Regions from separate parts of the Candidatus Sarcina troglodytae genome, predicted to be linked through region 1. Evidence: predicted binding sites of a transcription regulator. Region 1 holds the regulator's gene; the other holds the start of a gene.
What was found. The regulator Rex, encoded in region 1, represses fermentation and respiration genes when NADH is low (regulators of the CRP and FNR family bind a similar motif). The targets are predictions, from matches to a motif close to ATTGTTAANNNNTTAACAAT.
Positions count from the first base shown of each region.

Region 2: the regulator Rex is predicted to act here: its motif matches at 6,771-6,790, upstream of adhE (bifunctional acetaldehyde-CoA/alcohol dehydrogenase).

Region 1 is NZ_CP051754.1:1,997,068-2,012,850, forward strand. Features, by position in the region: gene HH195_RS09220 (TRAP transporter large permease) at 1-755, opposite strand, end outside; gene HH195_RS09225 (TRAP transporter small permease) at 755-1,306, opposite strand; gene HH195_RS09230 (TRAP transporter substrate-binding protein) at 1,354-2,436, opposite strand; gene groL (chaperonin GroEL) at 2,874-4,499, opposite strand; gene groES (co-chaperone GroES) at 4,544-4,828, opposite strand; gene HH195_RS12720 (TIGR01906 family membrane protein) at 5,235-5,876, shown strand; gene HH195_RS09250 (DNA-3-methyladenine glycosylase family protein) at 5,873-6,808, opposite strand; gene HH195_RS09255 (C-GCAxxG-C-C family (seleno)protein) at 6,799-7,224, opposite strand; gene HH195_RS09260 (hypothetical protein) at 7,245-7,544, opposite strand; gene gltA (NADPH-dependent glutamate synthase) at 7,653-9,044, opposite strand; gene HH195_RS09270 (sulfide/dihydroorotate dehydrogenase-like FAD/NAD-binding protein) at 9,044-9,934, opposite strand; gene HH195_RS09275 (redox-sensing transcriptional repressor Rex) at 10,298-10,927, opposite strand; gene HH195_RS09280 (zinc dependent phospholipase C family protein) at 11,376-11,960, opposite strand; gene HH195_RS09285 (DUF3867 domain-containing protein) at 12,111-12,683, opposite strand; gene HH195_RS09290 (mannose-1-phosphate guanylyltransferase) at 12,858-13,925, opposite strand; gene HH195_RS09295 (sugar kinase) at 14,002-15,021, opposite strand; gene HH195_RS09300 (bifunctional 2-keto-4-hydroxyglutarate aldolase/2-keto-3-deoxy-6-phosphogluconate aldolase) at 15,035-15,685, opposite strand.
Region 2 is NZ_CP051754.1:2,198,672-2,214,454, forward strand. Features, by position in the region: gene HH195_RS10275 (Na+/H+ antiporter NhaC family protein) at 1-1,317, opposite strand, end outside; lysine riboswitch at 1,479-1,653, opposite strand; gene HH195_RS10280 (aminopeptidase P family protein) at 1,725-2,969, opposite strand; gene HH195_RS10285 (aquaporin) at 3,284-3,952, shown strand; gene adhE (bifunctional acetaldehyde-CoA/alcohol dehydrogenase) at 4,028-6,625, opposite strand; gene adhE (bifunctional acetaldehyde-CoA/alcohol dehydrogenase) at 7,166-9,754, opposite strand; gene HH195_RS10300 (spore maturation protein) at 10,299-10,823, opposite strand; gene HH195_RS10305 (nucleoside recognition domain-containing protein) at 10,833-11,408, opposite strand; gene HH195_RS10310 (hypothetical protein) at 11,519-11,704, shown strand; gene HH195_RS10315 (LacI family DNA-binding transcriptional regulator) at 11,777-12,775, opposite strand; gene ileS (isoleucine--tRNA ligase) at 13,150-15,783, opposite strand, start outside.

The DNA.
Region 1 (15,783 bases):
TATACAACTGCTATTGCAGCAGCTTCTGTTGCTGTAAAAATTCCACCTAAAATTCCACCTAAAATTATAACTATTAACGATAAACTAGGAATTGCATCCCAAAGAACCTTACCAACTATTTTTGCCGTTAATTTATCCCTTTTTACTGTATAGTTATTTTTCTTAGCTAAAATGTAAGCAACAACCATAACACTGACACCCCAAAGAATTCCCGGAATATATCCAGCCATAAATAAAGCTGCCACTGATGTTCCTCCACTTACAAGCGAGTATACAATTAATGAATTACTTGGAGGTATTAATAGTCCTGTAGGAGCTGATGATATATTAACAGCTGCACTATAGCCCGCTTCTTTTTCAATAGGAGCCATCGTTCCACCAATTGCTGCACAAGCTGCAACACCCGAACCACTTATAGAACCAAATAACATATTTCCAACAACATTTGTATGTGCCAAAGAACCCGGAAGTTTTCCTGCAAGTAATTTAGCTACATTTACAAGTCGTATCGCTATCCCTCCTGAATTCATTATATTTCCTGCAAGAACGAAAAAAGGAATTGCAAGAAGTGAAAATGAATTTATTCCTGTAAATATACGTTGAGATGCTGTAAATACAGCATTTTCCCATGGAAGTGCTGCTAAGACACCTATGACCGAAGATATTCCTATCGTTACAGCTATCGGCACTCCCACAATAAGTAATACAGCAAATACTACTAAAAGCAATAATCCAGTTGTTAATGCTAAACTCATTACTTTTTACCTCCTACTAACAACTCATTTTTAACCCCTTTCACCTTTAAATTTATTAAATTAGATTTTTTCTTTTTAAGATTAGTAAAGTCTTTTTTTAAGCTTATCAAATTTAATAAATTGTATGCACACGTAAACAATCCTGAGAATGGTAATGCTAAATATATATACCCCATAGGAATTTGTAATGATGATGATGCTTGTGCCATAGATAAACTACACATTTTAAACCCACCAAAAATTAACACAAGTGCTGAAAATCCTAAAATCACAATTTCAGCAAAAATTTTTAACTTTATTTTATTACTTTCACTAAATTTATCAAGAATAAAAGTAACTTTCATATGATCTTGCTTACCAAAAACATAAGCTGCTGCAAATAGAGATGTCCAAACAAATGCTATAAGCGTTAATTCTTCTGTAGCAGTACTTGGATTATTTAAAATATAACGTGATATTACTTGCCATGATGCAGTAAGTGTCATTAGAACTAATAATGTACAACAAATAGTTTCTAAAAATTTATCAAGAATTTTTCTTAAACCACTCATTTTATTTCTCCCCTTAATAATTAATTAAAATTTTATTTATGATTATTTTATTCTTCTGTTTCTTCTAAAACACTATCCTCCTCATATTCTTTGGCTTTTGCAACTTCAATTCCCTTTGCTTTTATTTTATCGTATATAACCTTCATATTCTCATCCTGAGTATACTCTGCATGTAAATCAGCCATTTTATCTTGAAATGGTTTTACATCAGGATAATAAAATTCAACGCCCATTTTTTCTGCTGTAACCTTAGCCTCTTCTACACTCTGTTCCCATTTTTTAATTTCCCATTCATTTGCAATATTTGCTGCCTCTGTAAATATTTGTTTTTCTTCATCAGTAAGCCTGTCTAGTAGACTTGTACTAATAATTAAAATATCTGGCAACATAGCATGCATATTGTATGAATACACCTTAGCAACTTCGCCATGCTTATTATTAACAAGAGCTAACTCGTTATTTTCAGCTCCATCTATAACACCTTGTTGTAAACCTGTATAAACCTCTCCAAATGACATTGGTGTTGGTGATGCTCCTAACGCTTGCAACATTTTTACATTCGTTGGACTTGTTTGAACTCTTATCTTTAATCCCTTTAAATCATCTGGTGTTTGTATAACTTTATTTTTAGTATAAATGTTTCTAACCCCTGCATCGAACCAAGTTAATCCTACAAATCCACTACTCTCTGTTGAATTAAATACTTCCCCCATAATATTTTCATCATTCATAACAGCATGATAATGCTCAATACTGTCCATTATATATGGGAGATTAAACACTGTATATGCACTATTAAATGCTTCAAGAGCTCCAAGTCCCGCAACAACCATATCTACTGCTCCTGTTTGTGTAAGTTCAATCGTTTGTGTTTGTGGGCCTAATAATTCATTAGGAAATATTTGAACGTCTATATTATTATTTGTTTTTTCTTCTATATACTTTTCTAATTCAAGTAAAGCACCATGTATCGGATGATTTTCATTTTGAACATGTGCTACCCTAACAACCCTTTTAGCTGTATTACTTTCAGCATTCGTACTAGACGTTTGACACCCTACAAATCCTAATGAAAATGTACTAACTACACTAATAATTAATAACTTAGCTATTAATCCCCTTTTTTTCATAACTTTCCCCTTTAAAACAATATGTTATTTTCAAAAACTTACCTAATACCCTTTTAGTTAATAAATTAAAAGAATATAAACCCAATTATTTATTAATATCATTTTGTCAACCTTTACATAAAACATTGACTTTTAACATCAAACATTTTATATTTAATCCTCCCCCTTTATAAATGTATATTAAATACTTATAAGTAAATTATATTATATTTTCAAAAACATTTACATACTTTCTTATCGACAAATATTTCACAATTTATTATTATAAATGCTTAAATCATATATTATTTTTATATAACAATTCTATTGTCTATCAATCAAATTAAAAAATTATATTAAAAAAGCATATCTTTTAAAGTTTTAGAAAACCTAAATACTTGAAAAGATATGCTATTAACACTACTATTTAATTTAATGCACTAATCCTACGCTTTATTTTAGTACATTCCTTCCATTCCACCCATTGCTGGATTTGGCATTGGAGGGTTTTTTTCAGGAATATCAACTACAGCAGCTTCTGTTGTTAAGAATGTTGAAGCAACTGATGCTGCATTTTGAAGTGCTGATCTTGTAACTTTTGTTGGATCAACTATTCCTGCTTTAATCATGTTTTTGTATTCATTTCTTAAGGCATCATATCCCATGCCTTGTTCACTATTTCTTACTTTTTCTATTATAATAGAACCTTCAACCCCTGCATTATGAGCAATTTGTCTCATTGGTTCTTCTAAAGCTCTAACTATTATATTTATACCTACTTGAACATCAGCTACATCAGAAGTTAACTCAGCTACTTTATTTATAACATTCACATAAGCTGTTCCACCACCTGGAACTATACCTTCTTCTATCGCAGCCTTTGTAGCAGCTAAAGCATCCTCTATTCTTAATTTTCTTTCTTTAAGCTCTGTTTCAGTTGCTGCTCCAACCTTTATTACTGCTACACCACCTGCTAATTTAGCTAATCTTTCTTGTAATTTTTCTTTATCAAATTCAGAAGTTGTTTCCTCTATTTGCATTCTTATTTGATGAACTCTATTTTTAATTTCTTCTTTGTTTCCTCTGCCATTTACAACTGTTGTGCTTTCTTTAGTTACTTTAACACTTTCAGCTTCCCCAAGCATTTCCAATGTAGTTTCTTTTAAATCTCTTCCAAGTTCTTCTGAAATTACTGTACCACCTGTTAAAATAGCTATATCTTGTAACATTTCTTTTCTTCTATCACCAAATCCAGGAGCTTTAACAGCAATACATGTAAATGTTCCTCTTAATTTATTAACAACTAATGTTGCCATAGCTTCTCCTTCAATATCTTCAGCTATTATTAAAAGTTTTCTTCCATTTTGAACTATTTGCTCTAATAGTGGTAATATATCTTGAATATTAGTTATTTTCTTATCTGTTATTAAAATATATGGATTATCTAATTCAGCTTCCATTTTTTCTGTATCAGTTACCATATAAGCTGAAACATACCCTCTATCAAATTGCATACCTTCAACAACATCAAGTTCTGTTTCCATAGATTTTGATTCTTCAACCGTTATAACACCTTCATTACCCACTTTCTCCATAGCATCTGCAATTAGCTTACCTACATTTTCATCTGCCGCAGAAATTGCTGCAACTCTTGCTATGTCCTCTTTACCCTCTATTGGTTTAGATATAGATTTAATCTCCTCTACTGCTTTATCTACTGCCATTTTTATTCCACTTCTTATAAGCATTGGATTTGCACCAGCAGTAACATTTTTTAATCCTTCTCTCATTATAGCTTGAGTTAAAAGAGTAGCTGTAGTTGTTCCGTCTCCTGCTACATCATTAGTCTTTGTTGCAACCTCTTTAACAAGTTGTGCTCCCATATTTTCATATGCATCTTCAAGTTCTATTTCACGTGCTATAGTTACACCATCATTTGTTATAAGTGGTGAACCAAATTTTTTATCTAATATAACATTACGTCCCTTTGGTCCTAAAGTCACTTTAACGGTATTAGCTAGCTTATCAACACCCTCTTGCATAGCTCTTCTTGATTCTTCACCAAATAATATTGTTTTAGCCATAAATAAAAAACCTCCATTTACTTTAATTTTATTTTAAATTTTAATTACTCTACAATCGCTAATATATCATCTTGTTTTAAAATTGTATATTCATTACCTTCTACCTTGACTTCTGTTCCTGAATATTTTGAGTATAAAACCTTATCCCCTACTCTTACTTCCATTTCTACTCTTTTCCCATCAGACATAGCTCCAGGCCCTACCGCTACAACTTGAGCTTCTTGTGGTCTTTCTTTAGCTGCACCAGTTAAAACAATACCGCTTTTTGTTGTCTCCTCAGCTTCTAATTTTTTTATAACAACTCTATCTCCAAGTGGTTTGATATTCATTCAGAACTCCTCCTCAAATTTACAAATTAAACATAAAGTTTTTAGCACTCACTAATCAATAGTGCTAATATTTAATATTATAATAGACAATTTATGAATTAATTTCAACAGTAAAGATTTGCATTTTATTAATTTAAATCTTTATTTTTAATCAAATCCATTGATTATCTCCTATTATCTTATTTTTACTCCATTTTTCTATTTAAAAGAAAATTAATAATTTTATTATATTTTTTGTAAATTATGTCAATAATATTATTATTAATTTTTCACAATATTAACAAACATAAAAAGCTTATAAACTTTAACAGCTATTTCTATTTATACTAATCATATTAATTTATTATTACTAAATAAAAAATTTTTTATTTATAAATTTATCTTATGTACAAAAGGAGAATTAATTTTGATAAAAAAAATTGGATTTATAATATATTTATTTACTTCATCAATATTATTTTCTATTATTTGGGTTTTGAATTCATCAATACTTATGCACAAATTATTTGTAAAATCTACAAATTTAAACTTAAAAATAAACTTACCTTCTAAATATATATGCTCAGATTATAAAAATATTATAAACTATTTAAGATTTCCTTGGATAAACAATTTAGAATTAGATTACTTTTCTATAAGTAATACTGCCTACATTCATTTTCAAGAAGTAAAAAATATTTTTTCAATAATTTTTATAATTGCTTTTATTATTATTTTTATCTCAATAATCCTCTACTATTTTTATGAAAAATCATTTTTTATGAATTTAATTAAAAATTTTAATTATTATTTTTATTTTATTATTTTATTTATTTTCATCCTTTTTATTTCCTTGTTCACTAATTTTTCTTCATCTTTCACTATTTTTCATAATATATTATTTAACAATAATTACTGGATTTTTAATCCGATAAAAGATTCTGTAATATTAATCTTCCCTGAGGAATTTTTTATGATATGTGTATATTTTATATTAGCAATCATTTTACTTATTTCTTTTATATTAAAACTATATTATCATAAGATAAAAATAAAAAAGGGATTTTAAAATTTAATCCCTTTTTCTCTAGCATAATAAAAAAGATACTGTTGAGCAAACCCTGACAATTCCCCAAATTTTTCTCTAGCAAATACCCTTATTTTATTTAATGATGTATCATTAGCTCCATAAAAATGAATCATTGCTCTTTTTACCCATATATCTACAGGAAATGCAGAATATTTTTGCATAGAAAATAACATTATACAATCAGAAACTTTTGCACCAATTCCCTTAAATTCTTGAAGTGCTTTATGGCAATCATTATCTGACATATTTTTTATTTTTTCTAAATCATATTTTTCTAGCAACTCCTCAATAATTTCTTTTGATTCATCCAATTTTTTTTCTTTAGCAAGGTTGCACATATATATCTTATTTGTTGTATCTACTATATATTTACTTCTAAAAGAGCCTCCTAAATTTTTTATTTCCTCTACACTAGCTTTAGAAAGCTCTTCTATTGTTGGAAAAGCATAATATATCTTTCCTTTATAGTCTAATTTTTTCCCATAAGCTTCACATATATTATTTATCGTTTTTGATATTACAGGTATACTATTTCTAGCTGATATTATATATGATATTACAAGTTCAAAAGGATCCTGATTTAAAATTCTTATTCCATATCCATATTCGAGTGCAACTTTTAAAATTTCATCTTGAGATAAAATGTCTTTTATTTTTGAATAATCTCTCTCTAAATCAAAATATTTAATCCATATATTTTTAAAATCTTCTTCACTTGCATTATATATAGTTACTGTATCATCCTCTTGAAGAACTTCTATAACTCTTCCATAAGCCACTCCAATATAATTATTTTCTTTTTCTTTTTTCCACCTAAAACATTGTCCGCACTCACAAATTTGCTTTATATTAAAGTTTTTAATATTATTTATTACTACTTTGTTATCTAAATAGTGTATATCTAATCCCATTTCACTATATTTTTCCTTTCACGTTCAATTATCCTTGCTAAAATTTTTCCTGCCTCTTCTAAAATGTAAATACATCTTCTATCATCATTCTTTTTATATCTTTCCTTAAGTTCATCGCATTTATACGTTTTTAAAGTTTCATGAAACCTTTGCATAAATTCTTTTGTAAGTTCTTTAACTATGACACTTTCATGACCTCTATCCTTTGTAAACATAATACCTATCGTTGCTACTGCTCCAGAAGCTACCCCACAAACTCCCTCTATCGCCATTCCTCCACCAAATCCTGCCATTATTTTAAATTCTCTTTTAGAAAGCCCTAAATCGTATTCTTCATTAGCAGCATAAAGCATACACTCAGCACAGTTTAAATCATATTTTTTATCCCAATATTTATTTATTAAATCTATTAACATCTTTCTTTTCCTTCTCTATATTAAACTTCTTCAAATTCAACATCTATTGCATCTTTATTATTAATATCTATATTACTTTTCTTGTATGAACCACTTTTTGAATTTCTTGTTTTATAATAACCCTTATTATAATTATTACTGTTAGCTTTATCATGAATGTTTCTATTGTTTAAATCATTAAATTCTTTAACAATTTTATACCCAACCTTTGCAGTATCTATGGTTTCTTTTGCCATATGCACAACATCTTTAGCAGTATCAATATATTTTTTAGTATTAACTTTTAAAACATTATATTTTTCTTTAATTTTATTTACCATTTAATAAAACCTCCCTAAAAAAATAGGTTTATAAAACAAAAATAATGCAATTATTAATGTTTTATATATTATACACCAATAATTACACTATTCAAATATACAAAAAAACTACTTAATACCGTTTCCTCTTAAATATTTATCTATAGCTTTTGCAGCTTTTTTTCCAGCCCCCATAGCCAATATAACTGTAGCTGCACCAGTTACCGCATCTCCTCCTGCAAATACACCATTTATTGAAGTTTGCCCTGTTTCTTCACACGCTACAATACATTGCCCCTTACTTACATTTAATCCCTTAGTATTAGATGTAATAATTGGATTAGGTGATGTACCTATGGACATTATCACAGTATCGACATCTAAAATAAACTCAGATCCTTCAATCTCTACTGGTCTTTTTCTTCCTGAACTATCCGCACCCTTAAGTCTCATTTTTACACATTTCATTGCCTTAACCCAACCTTTATCATCTTGTATTATTTCAATTGGACTAGTTAAAACTTTAAAGTCTATTCCTTCTTCCTTAGCATGATAAATCTCCTCAGCTCTAGCTGGAAGTTCATTTTCGCTTCTTCTATAAACTATTGAAACTTTCGCTCCAAGCCTTAATGCAGTTCTTGCTGCATCCATCGCTACATTTCCTCCGCCAACTACAGCTACTTTTTTCCCAATTTTTATAGGAGTATCATAATTTTCATCAAAACCTTTCATTAAATTATTTCTAGTTAAAAATTCATTAGCAGAAAAAACCCCATTAGCATTCTCTCCTTTTATTCCCATAAATTTAGGAAGTCCTGCCCCTGACCCTATAAATACAGCTTGAAATCCTTCTTCAAAAAGTTTTTCAATACTAACCGTTTTTCCAACAATAACGTTTGTTTCTATCTTTACACCTAATTTTTTAACATTCTCTATTTCACGTTTAACTATCTTATTCTTAGGCAATCTAAATTCTGGTATACCATATACTAAAACTCCACCAGCTTCATGTAAGGCTTCAAATATAGTTACATCATATCCAAACTTAGCTAAATCTCCAGCACAAGTAAGACCTGATGGTCCACTTCCAACTATAGCAACTTTTTTATTATTTTTATTTATATCATAAGTTATTGAAATATTATTCTCTATCATATAATCCGCAACAAATCTTTCTAATTTTCCAATCGCAAGCGCTTCGCCTTTTAATCCTAAAGCACATTGACTTTCACATTGAAGTTCTTGCGAACAAACTCTACCGCATATTGCTGGAAGTGATGATGATTTCCCTATTATTTTAGCAGCTTCTTCTATATTTCCAATTTTAATTTGTTTAACAAACTCTGGAATATCTATATTCACTGGACATTTTTCCTTACATTTAGCCTTTTTACATCCTAAACATCTGTTAGCTTCAAGCAGTGCTTCTTCTTTACTATACCCTAAGCATACTTCTTCAAAATTTTTAACTCTAATTTTAGAATCTTGTTCTCTCAAGGGAATTCTTTTAGAATTTATCATTATTTATCACCTCCACACATTCCACATCCCCCACTATGAGTTTTTCCCTCAATATTTTTTAAATATTTTTTTCCTTCTTCAGTTTTATATATGCTTTGTCTTTTCATTGCTTCATCAAAATCTATTTTATGAGCATCAAACTCTGGACCATCAACACATGCAAATTTAACCTTTCCTCCAACAGTTACTCTGCAAGCACCACACATACCTGTCCCATCAAGCATTATTGGATTTAAACTCACAACCGTAGGAATATTCAATTTTTTTGTAAGACGTGCTACAAATTTCATCATTACCATAGGTCCAATGGCAACCACTAAATCGTATTCTTTATTTTTAATATTTACTAAATCATTTATTTTATCTGTTACAAGTCCCTTCATTCCATATGAACCATCATCCGTTGTAATATAAAGATTACCTACCTCATTTTTAATTTCATTTTCAAAAATTAACATATCTTTATTTTTAGCCCCAATAATGACATCTGCTTTTATCCCTTTAGAATTTAACCATTTAACTTGAGGATAAATTGGTGCAACTCCAACACCTCCAGCTACGAAAAGTATCCTTTTATTTTTTAAACAACTTATATCTTCATTTACAAATTGTGATTCAACACCTAAAGGTCCAACAAAATCTCTAAAATAATCACCTTTATTAAGCAATGACATTCTTCTAGTTGATTCACCAACAACTTGAAACACTATTGTTATTATTTTTTTATCCTTATCATAATTACATATAGTTAAAGGTATTCTTTCCCCTTTTTCATCTATCTTAGCTATTATAAATTGTCCTGGTTTTGCAGCTTTAGCTACTCTAGGAGCTTTTATATTCATAAAATAAATACTTTCAGCTAATTGTTTCTTCTCAACTATTTCATACATGCAATTCCCTCCAAATAATTCACAAGCTAATACTTTATTTTATAAAAATTTAAAGTACAATAAATATTTTTCAGCAAACATTTAAACTCCACAAAATTTAAAAACTGATAACTCTACTTAACTCTATTAATTCATTTAGATAATAATTACAATTTATTTTAGTTTATATTTTAAAATTTACTTTTAATTTAATTAATTAAATTCACTATTTATTTTATTAAAATATCTATATTTTTATTTTTTTAGTTATTTATATAAATATTTTTTTAATTTTTAGTTATAAAGTTAACAAAATAAACAAAAAAAAATGAAGTATTTTGTATAATACTTCATTAAAAATATATTATGTTAAATTCAACGAAATTATTTATCATTTAATTGATACACTAATGTGTATAAGCTCTCACTTAAATGAACATTTTCTACTGTAACATCTTCAGGAACATCTAAATCAACAGGGGCAAAATTCCATATAGCTTTTATTCCACCTCTTAATACCTCGTCACAAACCCTTTGAGCACTAATTCTAGGCACACATATTATAGCTATATCTATTTTATTTTCTTCCAAAAACTTTGGTAAATCATCAATATCTCTTATAGCGACATCTCTTATTTTAATTCCAAGCATTTTAGGATTTGCATCAAATATACCTGTTAATTCAAAACCAACTTTATCAAATTTGGTATAATTGGCAATTGCTTGCCCTATATTCCCAGCCCCTATTATTACTGTATTATACCTTTTATCAAGCCCTAAAATTACTCCAATTTCATTATATAGGTCTTTAACATTATATCCATAACCTTGTTGCCCAAAATCACCAAAACAATTTAAATCTTGACGTATTTGAGATGCAGTAAAACCTATTTTTTCACTTAATTCTTTCGAAGATATTCTATCAACATCATTATTTATAAGCTCTTGAAGATATCTATGATACTTAGGTAATCTTTTAATTACAGCCATAGATATATTTTTCTTTTTCTCTATCACAATTAAACACCTCTTTTACATTATTTTTATAAAGCTTATTTTGCAAACTTTGTTATAAATTTATTTATCCTATTTCTATTTTATCATATTTACATAAAATTTATCTATATTTTAACATTACTTATAACTTTATGTTATAATTATAAATTTTTCACCTTATTAATATATACCTCTTAAAAAAATAAGGCTTGGTGTAACACTATAACTACGTACACAAAGCCTTTTACTCTAAAAGAGAATATTAATCTAAGCTTGGGAATAAATCCCACAATCCATACTTCTGCCTGAAAGTATTCTTGCTCTTCTATTATATAAAATCTGATTTTTTCTGTCAACACCTTTTGACATTTTTCCTTATATGTATATTAAAATTTCACTTATTTATTTATTAAAACTATATTTATTTAAGCCTAATTAATAAAATACCCTGCTAACAAAATAAAAATTATATTATTTTACTAATATATTTTCCATTAAAGCTATTATTTATTATACATTCTAAAATATAATCAATAATATTACTGCATACATAATATGCAAAGCTTATATCATTATTAAAATTACTCTCTTTTTCATGTTGCCTAAAACAATTTTCCATAAATAATCCTATATCACATATCTGCATTTGAGCTATAGCATTATCAAAATTAAATTTTTTAGCTTTGCTAGCTAGTTTTTTTTCATAACTAATATGCGTAAATATTTTATATTTTTCTCTCCAAGTTTCACTATGTGCTATACAGAAAAAATCACATAAAAAGTGACAAATGACTCCAAGTTCCTGACTAAACTTAATAATAGCTATATTTTTCTCTATATCCATAATACTAAGTTTTGAAAGATTTATTATTTTATTTAATACCATAGAATAAGATTCTTTTGCATAATGTTTTTTTAATTTATATTTTGATAATATATCTGGTTTTATATTCCCATATATGAAATTGAAATTACTTAACATATTCTTTTTATTCTCATTCATGTTTTTCAAAATATTTTTTGCCATTAACATATGTGTGCCTATTAACATTTTTTCTCCTTAGTTTTAACCACTTTGCTTATAAGATTTTAATATAAAATCAAATAAAAATTAATATAAATTTTATCAATAAAAACAAATTTAAACCCCACTAAGAAATCTATAAATAGCTTATTCCTTTCCTAATGGAGTCTAATTTATTTAATATTCATAAGTTGTTTCACTATCACATACTCTTACTTTAATTTTATCATCATCTAATGTTTTTTTATAAGAACATATAAAATCATTTAACTCTAAATCTTTAAAATTAACCTTCTTATCACTCTTAATAATCAACTCTTTTTCATTTAGAAATATTTCTAAATCATTTAAATCATTTTTTATTTTGCAAACATTTATATTTTTTATATTTAATTGATTTTTATATTTTTCTTGAAAACCGATATTTTTTCTAAATGTTTCATAACTTTCTTCTGAAGGCATCATATTAGGAATTCCCATATTCATACCAAATCCCTTCATTTGTTGCTCTATGTCGCCTAAATCAAAACCATATCTTTTTAACATTTCTTTTTGAATGTTAAAAAATTTTTCTTGAGATATATTATTGTCATTCATATATTCTGTTACTTTTTTAGTAAAGTCAGCCATTGACATTCCACCTGTTGCTACTGAATAGTAAAGGTCATATATATATGATTCAAATTTATCTATATCTTTATCTCTGACTTTATTTTTAAGTTCATTAAAATCAACTACTCTATCATCCATTTTATCTATATCCTCCATCAATAACACTAAAATTATTATTCCCAATCTTATTAATTCTAAAACCCTAGATACAATTTTATATTAAAATAATTATAATACTATTATTATTTTATTTCCATAGAAATCCGCTACAAAAATAAGCTATAACTCTAAAATTGAGTTATAGCTTAAATATTACAAATACCCTTCTAATTCTTTGTTTTTCTCCATATCCTTTAAAAGTTGTTTTATTTCTTGCTCTCTATTTTTATCCATAACAAGTAAGACTCCATCTGTATCTACTATAACTAAATTATCAATTCCAAGACCAACAATTAATCTTTTTCCTCCAAATATAGAACAATTATTACATTCTTCTAAAAAAACTTTTTTAGATATATTATTACTTTCTTCATGATTTAAAAATCTACTTAATGCTGAAAAACTACCTATATCATCCCAAAAAAAATCCACTTTTATAACATAAGCTTTTCTAGTTTTTTGCATTATCCCAAAATCTATTGATATACCTTCTATCATTTTATATTCTTGCGTAATAATTTCTTCTTCAGTTTCTTCGCCTAAATGAACATATATATCCATTAATGATTTATACATCTTTGGAATATACTTTTCTATTTCTCTTAATATTATATCTGCCCTAAATACAAATATTCCACTATTCCAAAGATAATTTCCCTTAGACAAAAAATCTTTAGCTACCTCTATATTAGGCTTTTCTGTAAATCTTGATATTTTATAACTTGGAATTTTTCCGTTTATACGCTCTCCCATTTCAATATATCCATATCCTGTTTCTGGTCTAGTAGGAGATATCCCTATTGTTACAATTCCTCTTTTTCTCTCAGCTATTTCTACAGCTTGTTTTAACGTTTGTATAAACTTATCATTTTCCTCTATATAATGATCAGATGGTAAGATTACCATGATTGCATCTTTATCCTTTTTTAAAAATTTTACAGCTGATAATCCTATACAAGTCGCAGTTTCTTTATTTAATGGTTCTGTAAATATATTTTTTTCATTTATATGTTCAATTTCATCTTTTATCTTAGCTTGATAATCACTATTTGTAACAATGTATACATTGTCTGTATCAACTAAAAGCCTCAATCTATCAACAGTATTTTGTAAAAAACTTTTGTTATTTATAATTTTTAAAAATTGTTTTGGTTCCTTTTGCCTTGAAAGAGGATATAACCTTGTCCCCTTTCCACCAGCTAAAATAAGCCCATATATCACACTTGTCAGCTCCACTCAATACTTTTCTTTATTTTATGTATCAACTTAAAGCTTTGTGAAATATACAGTATATACATTATCTGTTTACACTTTGTATACCTTTTCCATTCTTAAGTGCTAAGACTTCATCTGCTGATACTAAATCAACATCTCCCTCTATACTATGCTTTATAACAGCTGCTGCAACTCCAAATTCCAATGCTTCTTTATGATTCTCTCCATTTACTAATCCATATATAAGCCCAGCCGCAAAAGAATCTCCTGCTCCAACTCTATCATGAACCGAAAAATCATATCTTGCAGATTTATAAAGTTCATTTCCATCATAAATTATGGCAGATAATGCATTATGCGATGCTGAATAAGTTTCTCTTAAAGTTGATACTACATATTTTATACGAAATTTTTCTCTCATCTTAGAAAATATGTTGGTAAACATCTCTTCATCTAACTTATCTTTAGCAAAATTAGCTACATTATATTCCTTTTGTTTTCCCTCGATACTACTTAGCCACCCAAAGCATACATCTATATCCTCCAAAAATCTTGGTAATACATTCTCAAATTCTTCTAAAGTCCAAAGTTTACTCCTATAATTTAAGTCTACACTTATGCCTATCTTTCTTTTTTTAGCCTCATTTATAGCTTTTTCAACTAAAGCTATACACTTCTCCCCTAAAGCCAAAGTTATTCCAGATACATGAAACCAATCAGCATCTTTAAATATTTCTTCAAAATCAAAATCATCTGGGTTTACGTTTACCATAGCAGAATTAGCCCTATCATATATTACATTAGAAGTTCTTGTTGAATTTCCTTTTTCTAAATAATAAAGTCCAATCCTATCTCCTTTTCTTTGTATATATCTGGTGTCTACACCATATTTCCTTAAATTATTAATTGCAGATTGTCCAATATCATTGTTAGGCAATTGTGTAACAAAACAAGAATTAATTCCCCAATTTGCAAGTGCTATGGCAACATTAGCTTCAGCTCCACCATATGCCATTTCCAATGTACTTGCTTGAAGAAATCTTTCATATCCTGGTGGAGATAGTCTTAATAAAACTTCACCAATTGTAACAACTTTTTTCACCTTAAAATTCCTCCTATAAACTTCTCCTAACTTCTTTAACTTTTTCTACAAATAATTTTGCCATTCTAGTTACTTCAACATAATTTCCTGTTTTAGCTCCAGCTGTTAATTTTCCACCAACACCAACTGCAATACAACCATTCTTTATCCACTGACCAACATTTTCTAAATCGACACCACCTGTTGGCATAATAGGTGCTTGTGGAAGAGGTGCTTTAAAATCTTTTATTATACTTGGTCCAAAAGCACTTCCTGGAAATACTTTTATCACATCAGCCCCAGCCTCCATAGCTTTTATAATTTCAGTAATCGTCATACAACCTGGCATATATGGAATTTGATATCTATTACATAGCTTTGCTGTTTCTAAATCAAACCCTGGACTTACTATATATTTAGCACCTGCTAAAATTGCAATTCTAGCTGTTTCACTATCTAAAACTGTTCCTGCTCCAACTACTAATTCTTTCTCTGAAAACTTTTCTTTTAAACTAGCTATAACTTTATCTGCTCCTGGCACTGTAAATGTAACTTCTATCGCCGATATTCCCCCTTCTATACAAGCTGCTGATATTTTTTCAGCCTCTTCTATACTATTTGCCCTAACTACTGCTACAACTCCAACATCTGTAATTTTATTTAATGTCCTTATCTTCTCTATCATTAATTTCCCCTCCAAATTAAATTATTTCGTGTTGATTTAAACATTTTCTTTCATTTTATTTGTAAATCTATTTAATATTTCCTATTTTTATTATATCA
Region 2 (15,783 bases), 200 kb from region 1:
TGATGGAAGTAAAAATTTTGGTATTGCAAACTGCAAAACAGAAACTAAATAAGCAGCAGTTCCAAGTTCCTTTATTACAGAGCTTAATGACCAAGCTAAAACCAATATAACTCCTGTTATAAGAAGTCCCTTCATTCCTTCAATCCAAGTTTCTATTGCTTCTGATATAGTAAAAATCTTTTTACAAACTGACATTATTATAGCAACTAAACTTGCAAGAAGCGCTCCTTGAAATAAAACTACTGATGCATCAGCGTTTGAAAAAGCTTCTTGAATGGCACTAAAACTAAATGGTGCATTTATAAAAACTTCTTTTGCCACAACATCTGCTCCATTCATTACAGAAGAATATCCACTATAATAAAAACCTATAAGTGATGAGAATACTAAAGTTCCTATTGGAATTATTGCATTCCATATACTAAGTTTTACACCTTCCTTTGGTTCAAGTTCATTATGCGTTTTTTCTATTTTTTCAACCCTCTCTAAAAGTGCTTCCCTCTTTAAAGCTTTCCTAGCCTTTTTTTCTGCACTTAACATAGGGCCAAATTCTCTCAAAGTTATTGCTGTAATAAATACAAAAACTAAAATTAATATATTGTAAAACCTATACGGTATTGTTTGAAGGAATACACTAAATCCATCCACATTTATTCCTATACTTGAAAAAGCATCTCCAATAAGCCCAATTTCAAGTCCAATCCAAGTAGATATAATTGCAAGACCTGCAATTGGTGCTGCTGTTGCATCTATTATAAAAGCTAATTTTGCTCTTGAAATTCCAAGCTTATCTGTAACAGGTCTCATAATAGGCCCAACAATTAAAGCATTAGCATAATCATCAAAAAATACCGCAAGTCCTAAAAGCCAAGTTGTAAGTTGAACACTTTTAACTGTTTTGGCCTTTCTAGCTAAAGCCTCTGCAATAGCCTTTGCTCCACCCATTTTAGCAACTAAATGTATTACACCTCCAATTACTAAAACTTGAAGAATTATTCCTGCATTCCAAGGATCTGATAATACCTCTAAAGCCCTATAAGTAAAATCTATAGCCCCTTGAAAAATTGCAGAAAATATATTAAATCCATTTAAGTTTAATATTACACATCCCGAAAATGTCCCCAAAAATAAAGATACTATTACATTTCTTGTTATAAATGCTAATACTATCGAAACAAGAGGAGGTAATATTGTCATTGCCCCAAAACTTAAAGAACCTGTATCTACATCTCCATTAGAAGCAAAAACTACTGTTGAACAAAGCATCGAAAATATAAATATAGATAAAAATATTTGTAACGAAGTTTTCTTTTTCACTATTTAATTTTCCCCCTTTATTATGCGAATAATAACTTAAGGCAACTTTTCCCCTAAAACAAAATAAAAAGACCTTGAGTTTATCACCCAAGGTCTATAAATACGCTTTTAAATAAAACAAAATAACTTCATTTTATAAATAAACTTATAGTTTATAAAATTTAGATGATAGCTCTCCACAAATTTTTTGTGACAGTGATATATATATTTTATATACCCCCAGCATCTAGCATTAAAGCTTTAGCTAAACACTTCGGCGATTATTCCTTTCATTAAACCTCATTTGCTTAACATAAAAGTTTAAATACTTTTAATAACCGCACCTCTACCTTAATTTAAATTATTCACTTTTTATATTATTATATATACACTATTTATAATCAATATGCAAGAATTAATTTCCTTATTTATATATTAGCCATAAAATTTTCTATTTCATCAACAGTTTTTATACAATCTTTTGTTAAAACTACAGGTCCATCCTTAGTTATAAGAACATCATCTTCTATTCTTATACCAATTCTCTCTTCTTCAATATAAATTCCAGGCTCAACAGTAAACACCATACCTTCTTTTAATTCTCCCCATCTTTCTCCAACATCATGTGTATCAAGACCTAAACTATGTCCTATAGAATGGAAATAATACTTTCTAAAATCTTTTTTATCATCTATTAATCCTAACCTTATACAAGCCTCTGCAATTAAATCGTTAGCCTTATCATTTATTTCTCTAAAAGTTACACCTACAACTAACATCTTTGAAATCTCTTCATTTACTTTTAATACTTCCTCATAAACCTCTTTTTGTCTAGCTGTAAATTTACCATTGATAGGGAAAGTTCTTGAAATATCTCCATTATAATAATTAAATTGAGCACCTAAATCAAAAAGAATTAATTCTCCATCCTTAAGTTCACTATTATTATCTACATAATGAAGAACAGTAGCATTTTTACCTGAAGCCGCTATTGTGTTAAAAGCAAAATCAGTTACACCACTTTGTTTTAAAGTAAAATCAAAATATGCTTCTAATTCATATTCTTTCATTCCCGGTTTACAATTTTTCATTAATACCTCTACACCTTTTGTAGTTATATCAATAGCTTTTTGCATTTCTTCTATTTCTTCTTTTGATTTAATTTTTCTAAGATTAGCTATTTCATTATAAACATTTTTAACTATAATATCTGCATATTTCTTTTTTAACTTCTTAGCGAAACTTTGAGGATATCTAAGTTCTTCATCAAATCCTCTTCTTTCTAAATCTAAGTATACATTTTTTATATCTCCACTTATTAAAAGATTGTTTAAATCTGCGTAAAAATTATCTAAATATTTAATGTCTTCTATTCCTGAAATCTCTCTTGCTTCATAATCTCTTATAGTTTTACCAGTCCATTTTTCTTGAATTTCATCTGGTCTTAAAACATATAAAGTTTCAAAAAGTTCATCATTTTGTTTTTGCATAACCAAAATATGATGTTCTTCATTTACACCTGTTAAATAATAAAAATTTCTATTTGGCGTAAATTTATATTTTTCATCTGCACTTTTAAAAAATGCCTCTCCAGCAAACAATATCACCAATGAATTATTTTCTAAAAGATTAGCTAAATTATCTCTATTTTTTATAAATACTTCTTTTTTCATAACCCTTCCCTACTTTCCAAATTCTTTACTTACTATATCTATTATTTTAACACAAAGAAAAACTTTATTCAGTTAAGTTTTATTTGCTTAAAAATTGGTAATAATAATTAATAATATACTAAATTCACATTATTTATTATTTATTTTTATTTATTGTTACTTGTTTTCAAATTAATTACTTTATAAAGTAAACATTAACAATTTTAATTTTATTAATGTAATAAATTACTATTAATTTATTTAATGGTATAATGCTATTCGTGTTCACATTTTGTTTACATATTTAATTATAAAACTTTAAGTAGGCCTTTAATATGGCAAAAAAAGCAATAGCTGAATTTATAGGTACTTTTGTTTTAGTATTTATAGGTACTGGAGCTGCTGTACTTGGTGGTGGAACAACCGGAATTGGCATTTTAGGAATTGCTGCTGCCTTTGGTTTAGCACTTATGATAATGTGTTATGCTATAGGAAATATTTCTGGTTGCCATATAAATCCTGCAGTATCTGTGGCTATGTTTATTAACAAAAGAATATCTTTCCATCAATTTATATCTTACATAATAGCTCAAATTTTAGGAGCAATACTTGCTTCATCTATGTTATTTATAATTTTAAAATCAGGTCATATGCCCGTAACAAACTTAGGACAAAATAGTTTTGGTCATTTTGGTGCTGGTGGTGCTTTTTTAACTGAATTTATATTAACATTTATATTTATTCTAGTTATATTAGTAGTAACTAGTAAAAAGGGAAATGGTGGTCTTGTTACAGGTATTGTTATTGGACTTTCATTAACTACTATTCATTTAGTAGGTATACCAGTAACAGGAATGTCTGCAAATCCAGCTCGTAGCATTGGACCTGCTCTATTAGTAGGTGGACTTGCTATTAAACAATTATGGTTGTTTATCCTTGCACCAATTTGCTGTGGAATTTTATCTGCTATAATTGGTAGATTTATTTTAGATACCGAAAAATAAATATTTATAAACAATAAAAAACTATGCTGAAGAAATATCAGCATAGTTTTATTATTTTTATATATTATCTATTCATTAAACTCTTTCGTTATTTCCTTCATAAGCGTTTATATACATTTCTTTTAATTCGCTCATTAATGGATATCTTGGGTTAGCTCCTGTACATTGATCGTCAAAAGCTGCTTCTGCCATTTTATCTAAACTTCTCATAAAGTCTGTTTCGTTAACTCCACATTCTTTTACTGTCATTGGAAGATTTACTTGTTTCTTAAGTTCATCTATAGCTTTTATTAATCTTTCTACTTTTTCATCTTCAGTTCTTCCACCAAGATTTAAATATTCAGCAACTTTTGCATATCTCCATTTAGCATTTGGATATTTATATTGTGGGAATATTGCTTGTTTTGTTGGCTTATCAGCAGCGTTGAATCTTATAACATGGTCTATTAATACTCCATTAGCTACACCATGTGCTATATGATGTTCTGCTCCTAATTTATGAGCCATTGAGTGACAAACTCCTAAGAATGCATTTGCAAATGCCATTCCTGCCATTGTTGCAGCATGAGCCATTTTTTCTCTTGCTTTAATGTTTGTTGTTCCTTCATTGTATGCTTGAGGAAGATACTTAAATACTAATCTTATTGCTTCTAAAGCTAATCCATTAGTAAATTCTGATGCCATAACTGAAACATAAGCTTCAAGTGCATGAACCAATGCATCTATACCTGATGCTGCTGTTAATCCCTTTGGCATATTCATCATAAGTTCTGCATCAACTATTGCCATATTGGGCATTAATTCAAAGTCAGCAAGTGGATATTTAACACCTGTTTTCTCATCAGTTATAACTGCAAATGGAGTAACTTCTGAACCAGTACCAGCTGATGTTGGTATTGAAACCATCATTGCTTTTTCACCCATCTTAGGGAATGGATATATTCTCTTTGAAATATCCATAAATGTCATAGCTAAGTCATGGAAATTAGCTTCTGGATGTTCATATAATACCCACATAATCTTAGCAGCATCCATTGGTGAACCTCCACCTAATGCTATAATTACATCTGGATTGTAAGCTCTCATAAGTTCAGCACCTTTTTTAGCTGAGCCTAATGTTGGATTTGGTTCAACATCTGAGAATACTCTAAAATCTATTTCATTTTCTTCTAATATTTTTGTTATTTTATCAACATATCCAAGTTCAGATAACATATTATCTGTTACTATAAATGCTTTTTTCTTTTTCATGGCTGCAAGTTGTGGTAAAGCCATAACTAGTGAACCAAATTTATAATATACTTGTTGAGGTGCTTTAAATAGAAGCATATTTTCTCTCCTTTCAGCAACGCTTTTTACGTTAATTAAATGTTTAGGTCCTACGTTTTCTGAAACTGAATTTCCTCCCCATGAACCACAACCAAGAGTTAAAGATGGCGCTATCTTAAAGTTGTAGATATCTCCTATTCCACCTTGGCTTGATGGCATATTTATTATTGTTCTACCAGTTTTCATAGCAGCCCCGAATTTAGCAACTCTATCTTTTGATATTTGTGTATTTGTATATAAAGATGAAGTATGACCAAATCCTCCAAGTTCAACTAATCTTTCTGCCTTAGCTAAAGCTTCCTCAAATGTTTTAACTCTATACATTCCAAGTACTGGAGATAATTTTTCATGAGAAAATTCTTCTTCAAGTTCAACTGATTCAACTTCCCCAATTAATACCTTAGCATCTTCTGGAACATTAACCCCTGCTAATTGTGCTATCTTAAATGCTGATTGACCAACTATATCTGCATTTAATCTTCCGTTCTTAACTATTGTTTTTCTTACTTTATCTATTTCATCGCCCTTTAAGAAATAAGCTCCTCTTGCAATAAACTCTTTTCTAACTTCATTATAAATAGAATCCATAACAATTACTTCTTGTTCAGAAGCACAAATAACTCCATTATCAAAAGTTTTAGACATTAATATTGAACTTACTGCCATTTTTATATGAGCTGTATCATCAATTATTGCTGGTGTATTACCTGCTCCAACTCCGATTGCTGGTTTTCCTGATGAGTATGCAGCCTTAACCATTCCAGGGCCTCCAGTTGCTAATGTTATATCACATTCTGACATTACCTTTTGGCTTAATTCTAATGATGGTTCATCAATCCAACCTATTATGTTTTTAGGTGCTCCAGCTTTAACAGCAGCTTCTAAAACTATTCTTGCAGCTTCAATTGTTGCATTCTTAGCTCTTGGGTGTGGTGAAAAAATTATACCATTTCTAGTTTTTAAACATATAAGAGCCTTAAATATTGCAGTTGATGTTGGGTTTGTAGTTGGAACTACCGCTGCAACAACACCTATTGGTTCAGCAACTTTTGTTATACCAAAAGCTTCATCTTTTTCTATAACTCCACAAGTTTTTTCATTTTTATATTTGTTATATATATATTCAGAAGCAAAGTGATTTTTTATAACTTTATCTTCTACAATTCCCATTCCTGATTCTTCAACAGCCATTTTAGCTAATTTTATTCTAGCATTATTAGCAGCTAAAGCAGCTTCCATAAATATTTTATCTACTTGTTCTTGAGTATATGTTGCGAATATTCTTTGAGCTTCTCTTATTTCAGCAATTTTTACTAAAAGTTCATCAGTATTTGTTACTTTCATAATTTCACCTTGAGACATATAAAACTGTAATTCTTGTCCCATTCTCCCTTTCTTAAAGTATTTATAATTTAAATAATAAATAATAACTTACCAAACTTAGTATCTCTTATTATTTAATTTAAAATTCAATCTTAATTACTATTTAGATGTTAATGTTTTAACTATTATTGATAAATATTACTTTACTTACTATTAATTAATATATGGTCTATATTTAATGTTGTATATAAACCTTATTTCTGTTAATATATTATCATATTTGATTCAGTTTTTCCACCCCATTATCGCTAACATTGTTAATTTATTAACTTCTATCTTTAATTTTCTCCATATTATTAACTATATCTTATGTGTATACAATTTTTTTAAAGCATTTTAAAACATTTTTTTCTATAAATATGTATAAAATTCTATTAAACCCTTAAATTAAAATCATAATTATAACAAAGTTACAAATTTAATTATTAAAATATAACAAAAAAGACAGTTAATATTGTTTGTTAAATATCTACTGTCTTTTTTATTTTAAAATATTATTTTTTATTCCTCATTACTATAAGCATTTATATACATTTCTTTTAATTCACTCATTAATGGATATCTTGGATTAGCCCCTGTACATTGATCATCAAATGCATCTTCAGTCATTGAATCTAATGTGCTATAGAAAGCTTCCTTAGTTACTCCACACTCAGCAATTGTACTTGGAAGGTTTATTTGTTTTTTTAGATTTTGTATTGCTTTTATTAAGTTTTCTACTTTTTCATCATCATTTTTTCCACCTAAATTTAAATGTTCAGCAATTTTTGCATATCTCCATTTAGCATTTGGATACTTATATTGTGGGAATGATGCTTGTTTTCTTGGATTATCAACAGCGTTAAATCTTATAACATGGTCTATTAATATTCCATTAGCTACACCATGTGCTATGTGATGTTCTGCTCCTAATTTATGAGCCATTGAGTGACAAATTCCTAAGAATGCATTTGCAAATGCCATTCCTGCTATTGTTGATGCATGAGCCATTTTTTCTCTTGCTTTAACATTTGTAGTTCCTTCATTGTATGCTTGAGGAAGATACTTAAATACTAATCTTATTGCTTCTAAAGCTAATCCATTAGTAAATTCTGATGCTAAAACAGAAACATAAGCCTCTATTGCATGAACTAAAGCGTCTATACCTGATGCTGCTGTTAATCCCTTTGGCATATTCATCATAAGTTCTGCATCAACTATCGCCATATCTGGAGTTAATTCATAATCTGCAAGTGGATATTTAACCCCTGATTGTTCATCAGTTATAACTGCAAATGGAGTAACTTCTGAACCAGTACCAGCTGATGTTGGTATTGAAACCATCATTGCTTTTTCACCCATTTTAGGGAATGGATACACTCTCTTTCTAATATCCATGAATGTCATAGCCAAATCATGGAAATTAACCTCTGGATGTTCATATAATACCCACATAATTTTAGCAGCATCCATTGGTGAACCTCCACCTAATGCTACAATTACATCTGGGTTATAACTCCTCATAGCTTCAGCACCTTTTCTAGCTATTGCTAAAGTTGGATCTGGTGCAACTTCTGAGAACACTCTAAAATCTATTCCATTTTCATCTAAAACCTTAGTAATTTTATCAACATATCCAAGCTCAGCTAAAACTCTATCTGTTACTATAAAAGCTTTTTTCTTTTTCATTTCTTTAAGCTCTGGAAGTGCAACTCCCAATGAACCATATTTAAAGTATACTTTTTCTGGCATCCTAAACCAAAGCATATTTTCTCTCCTCTCAGCTACACTCTTAATATTTATCAAGTGCTTAGGTCCTACATTTTCAGAAACTGAGTTTCCTCCCCATGAGCCACAACCAAGTGTTAAAGATGGTGCTAATTTGAAATTATAAATATCTCCTATAGCTCCTTGAGTTGATGGCATGTTAATTATTGTTCTACCAGTTTTCATAGTAGCTCCAAACTTTTTAACCCTATCCTTTGATATTTGTGTATTTGTATATAAAACTGAAGTATGACCAAATCCTCCAAGCTCAACTAATCTCTCTGCTTTAGCTAAAGCTTCATCAAATGTTTTAACTCTATACATTCCAAGTACTGGAGATAATTTTTCATGAGAGAATTCTTCTTCAAGTTCAACTGATTCAACCTCCCCAATTAATACCTTAGCATCTTCTGGAACACTAACTCCAGCAAGTTCTGCTATTTTAAATGCAGATTGTCCAACTATTTTAGCATTTAACCCACCATTTACTATTATAGTTTTTCTCACCTTATCTATTTCATCGCTCTTTAAGAAATAAGCTCCTCTATCAGCAAATTCCTTTCTAACCTCATTATAAATAGAATCCATAACTAAAACTGTTTGTTCAGAAGCACAAATAACTCCATTATCAAAAGTCTTAGACATTAATATTGAACTTACTGCCATTTTTATATGAGCTGTATCATCAATTATTGCTGGTGTATTACCTGCTCCAACTCCGATTGCTGGTTTTCCTGATGAGTATGCAGCCTTAACCATTCCAGGGCCTCCAGTTGCTAATGTTATATCACATTCTGACATTACTCTTTGAGTCATTTCTAAAGATGGTTCATCAATCCAACCTATTATATTTTTAGGTGCTCCAGCTTTAACAGCAGCTTCTAAAACTATTCTTGCAGCTTCAATTGTTGCATTCTTGGCTCTTGGGTGTGGTGAAAAAATTATACCATTTCTAGTTTTTAAAGCTATAAGAGCCTTAAATATTGCAGTCGATGTTGGGTTTGTAGTTGGAACTACTGCTGCAACAACACCTATTGGTTCAGCAACTTTTGTTATACCAAAAGCAACATCACTATCTATAACTCCACAAGTTTTTTCATTTTTATATTTATTATATATATATTCAGAAGCAAAGTGATTTTTTATAACTTTATCTTCTACAATCCCCATTCCTGATTCTTCAACAGCCATTTTAGCTAATTTTATTCTAGCATTATTAGCAGCCAAAGCAGCTTGTCTAAAAATTTCATCAACTTGTTCTTGAGTATATGTTGAATATATTTTTTGTGCTTCTCTTATTTGAGAAATTCTTTCTAAAAGTTCATCCATATTTGTTACTTTCATAGCTAATTACACCTTATTATAAAGAATACTCTTTACAATATTCTCCCCTCTTAAAATATATCTATAATTTATGATAATTAAATATCAAAATCTATTATGTAATATACAAAATTTAAATACTTTAAATTTTACTAATCAATATTAGAAGTTAATAATTTAACTACCGTTATTGCAATTTCAAATCAATCTTTACACAAAAACTTTTATTTTCACAAGTTTTTATTATTTTTCATTTCTCATTATGTTATTATTTTAACATATATGTTAATATGTTACTAATTTCATTTTTAGCCTTATAGTTAAATTGTTAACTATTACCTTTAAAATTCTCTTTTTTATTTCATATTACTTATATATTCACCTTTTTTTTATTTTTTTACTTTTTATTTACATTTATTAATATGTATTGATAATAGTCCATACGCCCTAATTTTTTTATAAATAACCTGTTTTTTATAAACTAAAATAAATGTTTATTTTATTACAAATTTAGTTTGAGTTCTTCCAACTATAAAAAACCTTACTTAAACACATTAAGCAAGGTTTAAAAAAACAATAGATTAGTCATAAATATAGCCATTATTATAGCTACCAAATCTGCCATAACTGCTCCCCAAAGAGTATGCCTTATTTTCTTTATACCAACTGCACCAAAGTAAACTGTTATTGTATAAAATATAGTTTCTGTTCCACCCATTATTACTGAAGCTATAAGTCCTGTTTTAGTATCAGCCCCAACAGTATTTATTATTTCTGTAAAAATCCCAAGAGCACCACTACCTGATAAAGGTTTTATGAAAACTAATGGAACTAATTCCTTTGGAAGACCTATCAAACTAACTATTGGTGCAAAAAAATTATTAAGTAAATTCAAAAGATTAGCATCTTTAAATATTCTTACAGCTACAAGCATAGCAAGAAGCGGAGGAAATATTCTTATACAAACTTTAAGTCCATCTTTCGCACCTTCTATAAACCACTCATAAACTTTAACACCTTTAATCATTCCATAACACACTATAATTAAAAGTATTAATGGAACTAAACTACTTGATAAATAATTTCCCATATAGCACCTCTAAAAATATCTTTGAAGTATTTTGCAACATATAATTCCAACAATACACGCTACTGCAGTTGATATTAATGCTGGAAGTATTATAATTGCTGGATTATTTGATCCTGCAGCTGCCCTTATAGATATTACGGTAGATGGTAAAAGCTGAATACAACATGCATTCATAACTAAAAAAAGAGCCATATCATTTGATGCAATTCCTTTTTTATTATTTATGTTTTCTAACTCTTCCATAGCTTTTATACCAAAAGGAGTTGCTGCATTTGAAAGACCAAGCATATTAGCAGTTAAGTTCATAACAATTGCCCCTAGCGCCTCTTCACTTTTAGCACTCTCTTTAAAAATCATTTTTAGTATTGGTTTTAAAAGCTTAGCAATTTTAGCTGTCAATCCACTTTTTTCAGCAACCTTCATAACTCCACACCAAAAGCACATAATTCCAACTAATGATATTACAAATCTTGTAGCACTTTCAGTTGATTCTATAACACCTTTTGATATAACTGCTCCTTGCCCTGTAAATACTCCAAATAATACTCCTGAAGCTATTATAAAAAACCATATGTAATTTATCATATTATCTCCTAATTATTAATCTCATATTAATATATGCCTTGCATTAACCATTTAGTAGTGATAACATAAAATTAACAGTTATATTTTATTTAATCCAAAGGAGAATTTTTATGAACGAAGACAATTTAAAACTAGCTCAACAAGAAGTGGAAAATGCTTTAAAAGCTGTTGAAAATTTAGAGCAAATATTAGATTCAAATGACTTGTCAAAAGAAGTTTTAAAGGAACAATTCGTTTCCCTTACAAAAAAGGTTCAAGATTTAGAAAGCATTCTTAAAACTGAGGGTATTTTATAATATAAATAAAAAAAGCAGAAGGATTAATTCCTCTGCCTTTTTTATTGCTATCAATAATAAAACTTTTAATAATTATTTACAACTATCTCTTTCAACTAACTTATAGTTTAATACAAAATGTCCTTCTTCTAAAACTTTATTATTTATAAGTTTTATAAGCATTCTCATAGCAACAGAACCCATATCATACATTGGTTGATAAACTGTTGTTAATTTAGGATAAAAGGCTCTTGCAAGATCTATATCGTTAAAACCTACAACACTTACATCTTCTGGAACTTTTAAACCTTTATCTCTTAGAGCATTTATTGCACCCATGGCAATTTCATCAGATGCACATACTATTGCTTTTGGACTTACTCCTCTATTTAACATCTCTATAACCCCAGTGTATCCTGTTTCCACTTTTAAGTTATGGAAATATGTGAACTCTTCTCTAAACTCTATATTACTTTCTTGCAATGCATTTTTATATCCAGTAAATCTTTTTTTCCAAGCATTATTATCTTCTCTGCTAACACCTATAAAAGCTATATCTCTAATGTCTTTATCTATTAAGTATTTAGTTACTTCATATGTAGCTTTTACATTATCTATTGTAACACTTGGCAAATCAGCATTTTTATCATCTGTTTCAACTAATACCGTTTTTACATCTAATTCATTTATTAAATCTAATATATCATTTTCTAATGAAGAACTCATATAAAGAACTCCATCAACCATCTTTTCTTTTAAAACTCTTAAATATTCTTTTTCCTTATCCGTATCAAAATCAGAGTTGCAAAGCATAACATTATAACCATAAATGTTTGCCACATCCTCAGCCCCTCTTACTATTTCAGGATAAAATTGATTTGATATATCAGGGATAAGTATTCCTATTGTTCTAGTTCTTTGAGTTTTTAAACTTCTAGCAACAATATTAGGTCTATAACCTAATTTTTTTATTGCTTCTAAAACCTTCTTTTTAGTTTCTTCATTTACTACATCTATATCATTCAATACTCTTGATACAGTAGCAATAGATACACCTGCCTCTTTTGCTACATCTTTAATTGAAGCTGCCATGTACTTTTCATCTCCTCTTTAAAATATTTAATTTAATCAACCCTCATTTTTTCACCAATAATCTATTATAATATTTAGTATCATTTTATACAAGGGATTTATATTTATCCATTTTTTATTATTCAACTCAAAAACTTAGTATTTAACCAAATTTAGCTATATTGATTTTAAAAATCATATACTTATTCTTTGTAATAACATAAACATTTTATTCTAAAATAACAGTTGTTAAATTAGTCTACCTAATAATATTAATACGTTTTATCTAACTATGCAATTATTTGCATCACTAAATCATTAAAATTTATAATAATTTAAAAAGAGTATTGGCTTTATAACTTAAGCCAATACTCAGTTTTCATATCAACTAACAACTAGATTTTTTCAACAATTATACCTAAATTTTCACCGTTTATTACAGTATCCACATAATTTTTATCAGAACCGTAAACAACTTTTTCTGTTAAAGTATCTTTCTTTATTGTATCTTCAAACTTTTTAACAACATCCATAAGCATATCATTGTTAGCTAAATAAAGAGTTATTCTATCTAAAACTTCAAATCCATTTTCTTTTCTCATATTTTGAATTTTTGATATTATTTCTCTTACATGACCTTCTTCTCTTAACTCATTTGTAATAGTAGTATCTAAAACTACACCAATTTGTCCTTCACCAGCAAATGCATATCCTTCTAAACCTTGCATTGTTACAAGTAAATTTTCTTTATTAAGTTCAATCTCTACTCCATTAACATTTATAACTTCTACTTCTCCATTTTGAAGTTTTTGTGCAAGTTCCATTTGATTTTTGCTAGCTATTTCTTTTCTTATTGCAGGTATAAGTTTACCATAAGCCTTTCCTAAAACAGGTAGGTTAGGTTTTATTTCAAACTTAACATGAGCAGATAAATCAGCTCCAAATTGAACTGCTTTTATATTAAGTTCATCTTTTATTATATCTCCATAATATTTTGGAAGAGCATCTGTTGATATTAACATTTCTGAAAGTGGCTGTCTATTCTTAATATTAGCAGCATTTCTTGCACTTCTTCCAAGCTTAACTAATCTATACGCTAAGTCCATTTCTTTTTCTAACTCTTTGTTTATAGCCTTTTCTGAAACTTCTGGCCATATGCATAAATGAACACTTTCCTTAGCTTCTTTATCTAAATTAACCACTAAATTTTGATATATTTCTTCTGTTACAAATGGAACAAAAGGAGCAGCTACTTTAACTAAAGTGGTTAAAACTCTGTATAAAGTTGTATACGCACCTATCTTATCATCAGTTAATTCTTCTGACCAGAATCTTGCCCTATTTCTTCTTACATACCAGTTTGATAACTCATCTGTAAACTCTTCAATTTCTAAAGCTGCTTGAGTTATTCTGTAATTATCTAAATGTTCATCAATATCTTTAACTAAAGTATTAAGCTTTGACATCATCCATTTATCCATTACATTATCTGATACAAAGTCTTTGTAATCTAATGGATTAAAGTTATCAAGTTCTGCATATAAAACATAGAATGAGTATACATTCCATAATGTACTTAAGAACTTTCTTTGAGTTTCTGCAACATCATCTATTGAAAATCTTGTTGGAAGCCATGGAGCACTTGCAGTATAGAAATGCCATCTTGTAGCATCTGCACCTTGTGTATCTAAAACGCTAAATGGATCAACTACATTTCCTTTAGATTTTGACATTTTTAATCCTTTTTTATCTAAAACGTGACCTAAAACTATACAATTTTCAAATGGATTTCTATCAAAAATTGCTGTTGATGTAGCAAGTAATGTATAGAACCATCCTCTTGTTTGGTCTACAGCTTCTGATATAAATTGAGCTGGATAGTTTTGTTCAAATAATTCTTTGTTTTCAAATGGATAATGGTGTTGAGCAAATGGCATTGAACCTGAGTCAAACCAACAGTCAATAACCTCTGCTGTTCTAGTCATTTCTTTTCCACATTTTTCACATTTAATATGAACATTATCTATAAATGGTTTATGAAGTTCTATTCCATCTGGAACATTAATTCCCTTCGCCTTAAGCTCTTCAACACTTCCTATACATTCTCTATGACCACATTCACATTCCCATATTGGAAGAGGAGTTCCCCAATATCTATCTCTTGATATTCCCCAATCAATAACATTCTCTAAGAACTTACCAAATCTACCTGTTCTTATGTTGTCTGGATACCAATTTATTTTATTGTTATTTGCTAATAACTTATCTCTAAGAGTTGTCATTGCAACAAACCAACTCTCTTTTGGATAGTAAAGAAGTGGTGTATCACATCTCCAACAATGTGGATATGAGTGAAGGTGCTTTTCAGCTTTAAATAATTTGTTATTTTCCTCAAGCCATTTACAAATACTTTCATCACATTTCTTTACAAACTTACCTGCCCATGGAGTAACTTCTTCTACGAATTTACCTTCTCTATCAACTAAGTTTATAAAAGTAATTCCATTAGCTTTGGCAACTAAACTATCATCCTCACCATAAGCTGGAGCTATATGAACAATACCAGTACCATCTGATAAAGTTACATAATCACCATGAATTACCTCAAAAGCTTTTCCCTCAACTTTTCCAAAAGGCATTAATTGTTCGTATTTAGTTCCAAGTAATTCTGTTCCAGGAAATTCTCTAATTATTTCATAATCTTCACCTAAAACTTTTGGTGCTAAATCCTTAGCCAATATAACTATTTCATCCTCAACTTTTGCTTCAACATATGTATATGCCTTGTTTATACATAAAGCTAGATTTGAAGGTAATGTCCACGGAGTTGTTGTCCAAGCTAATATATATTTATTATCTTCTCCTGCTACTTTAAATTTAGCAATTGCAGTTAAGTCTTTAACATCTTTATATCCTTGAGCAACTTCATGAGAAGATAAAGCTGTTCCACATCTTGGGCAATATGGCATAACTTTATGACCCTTATAAAGTAAGTCTTTATCCCACATTTGTTTTAAAGCCCACCATAC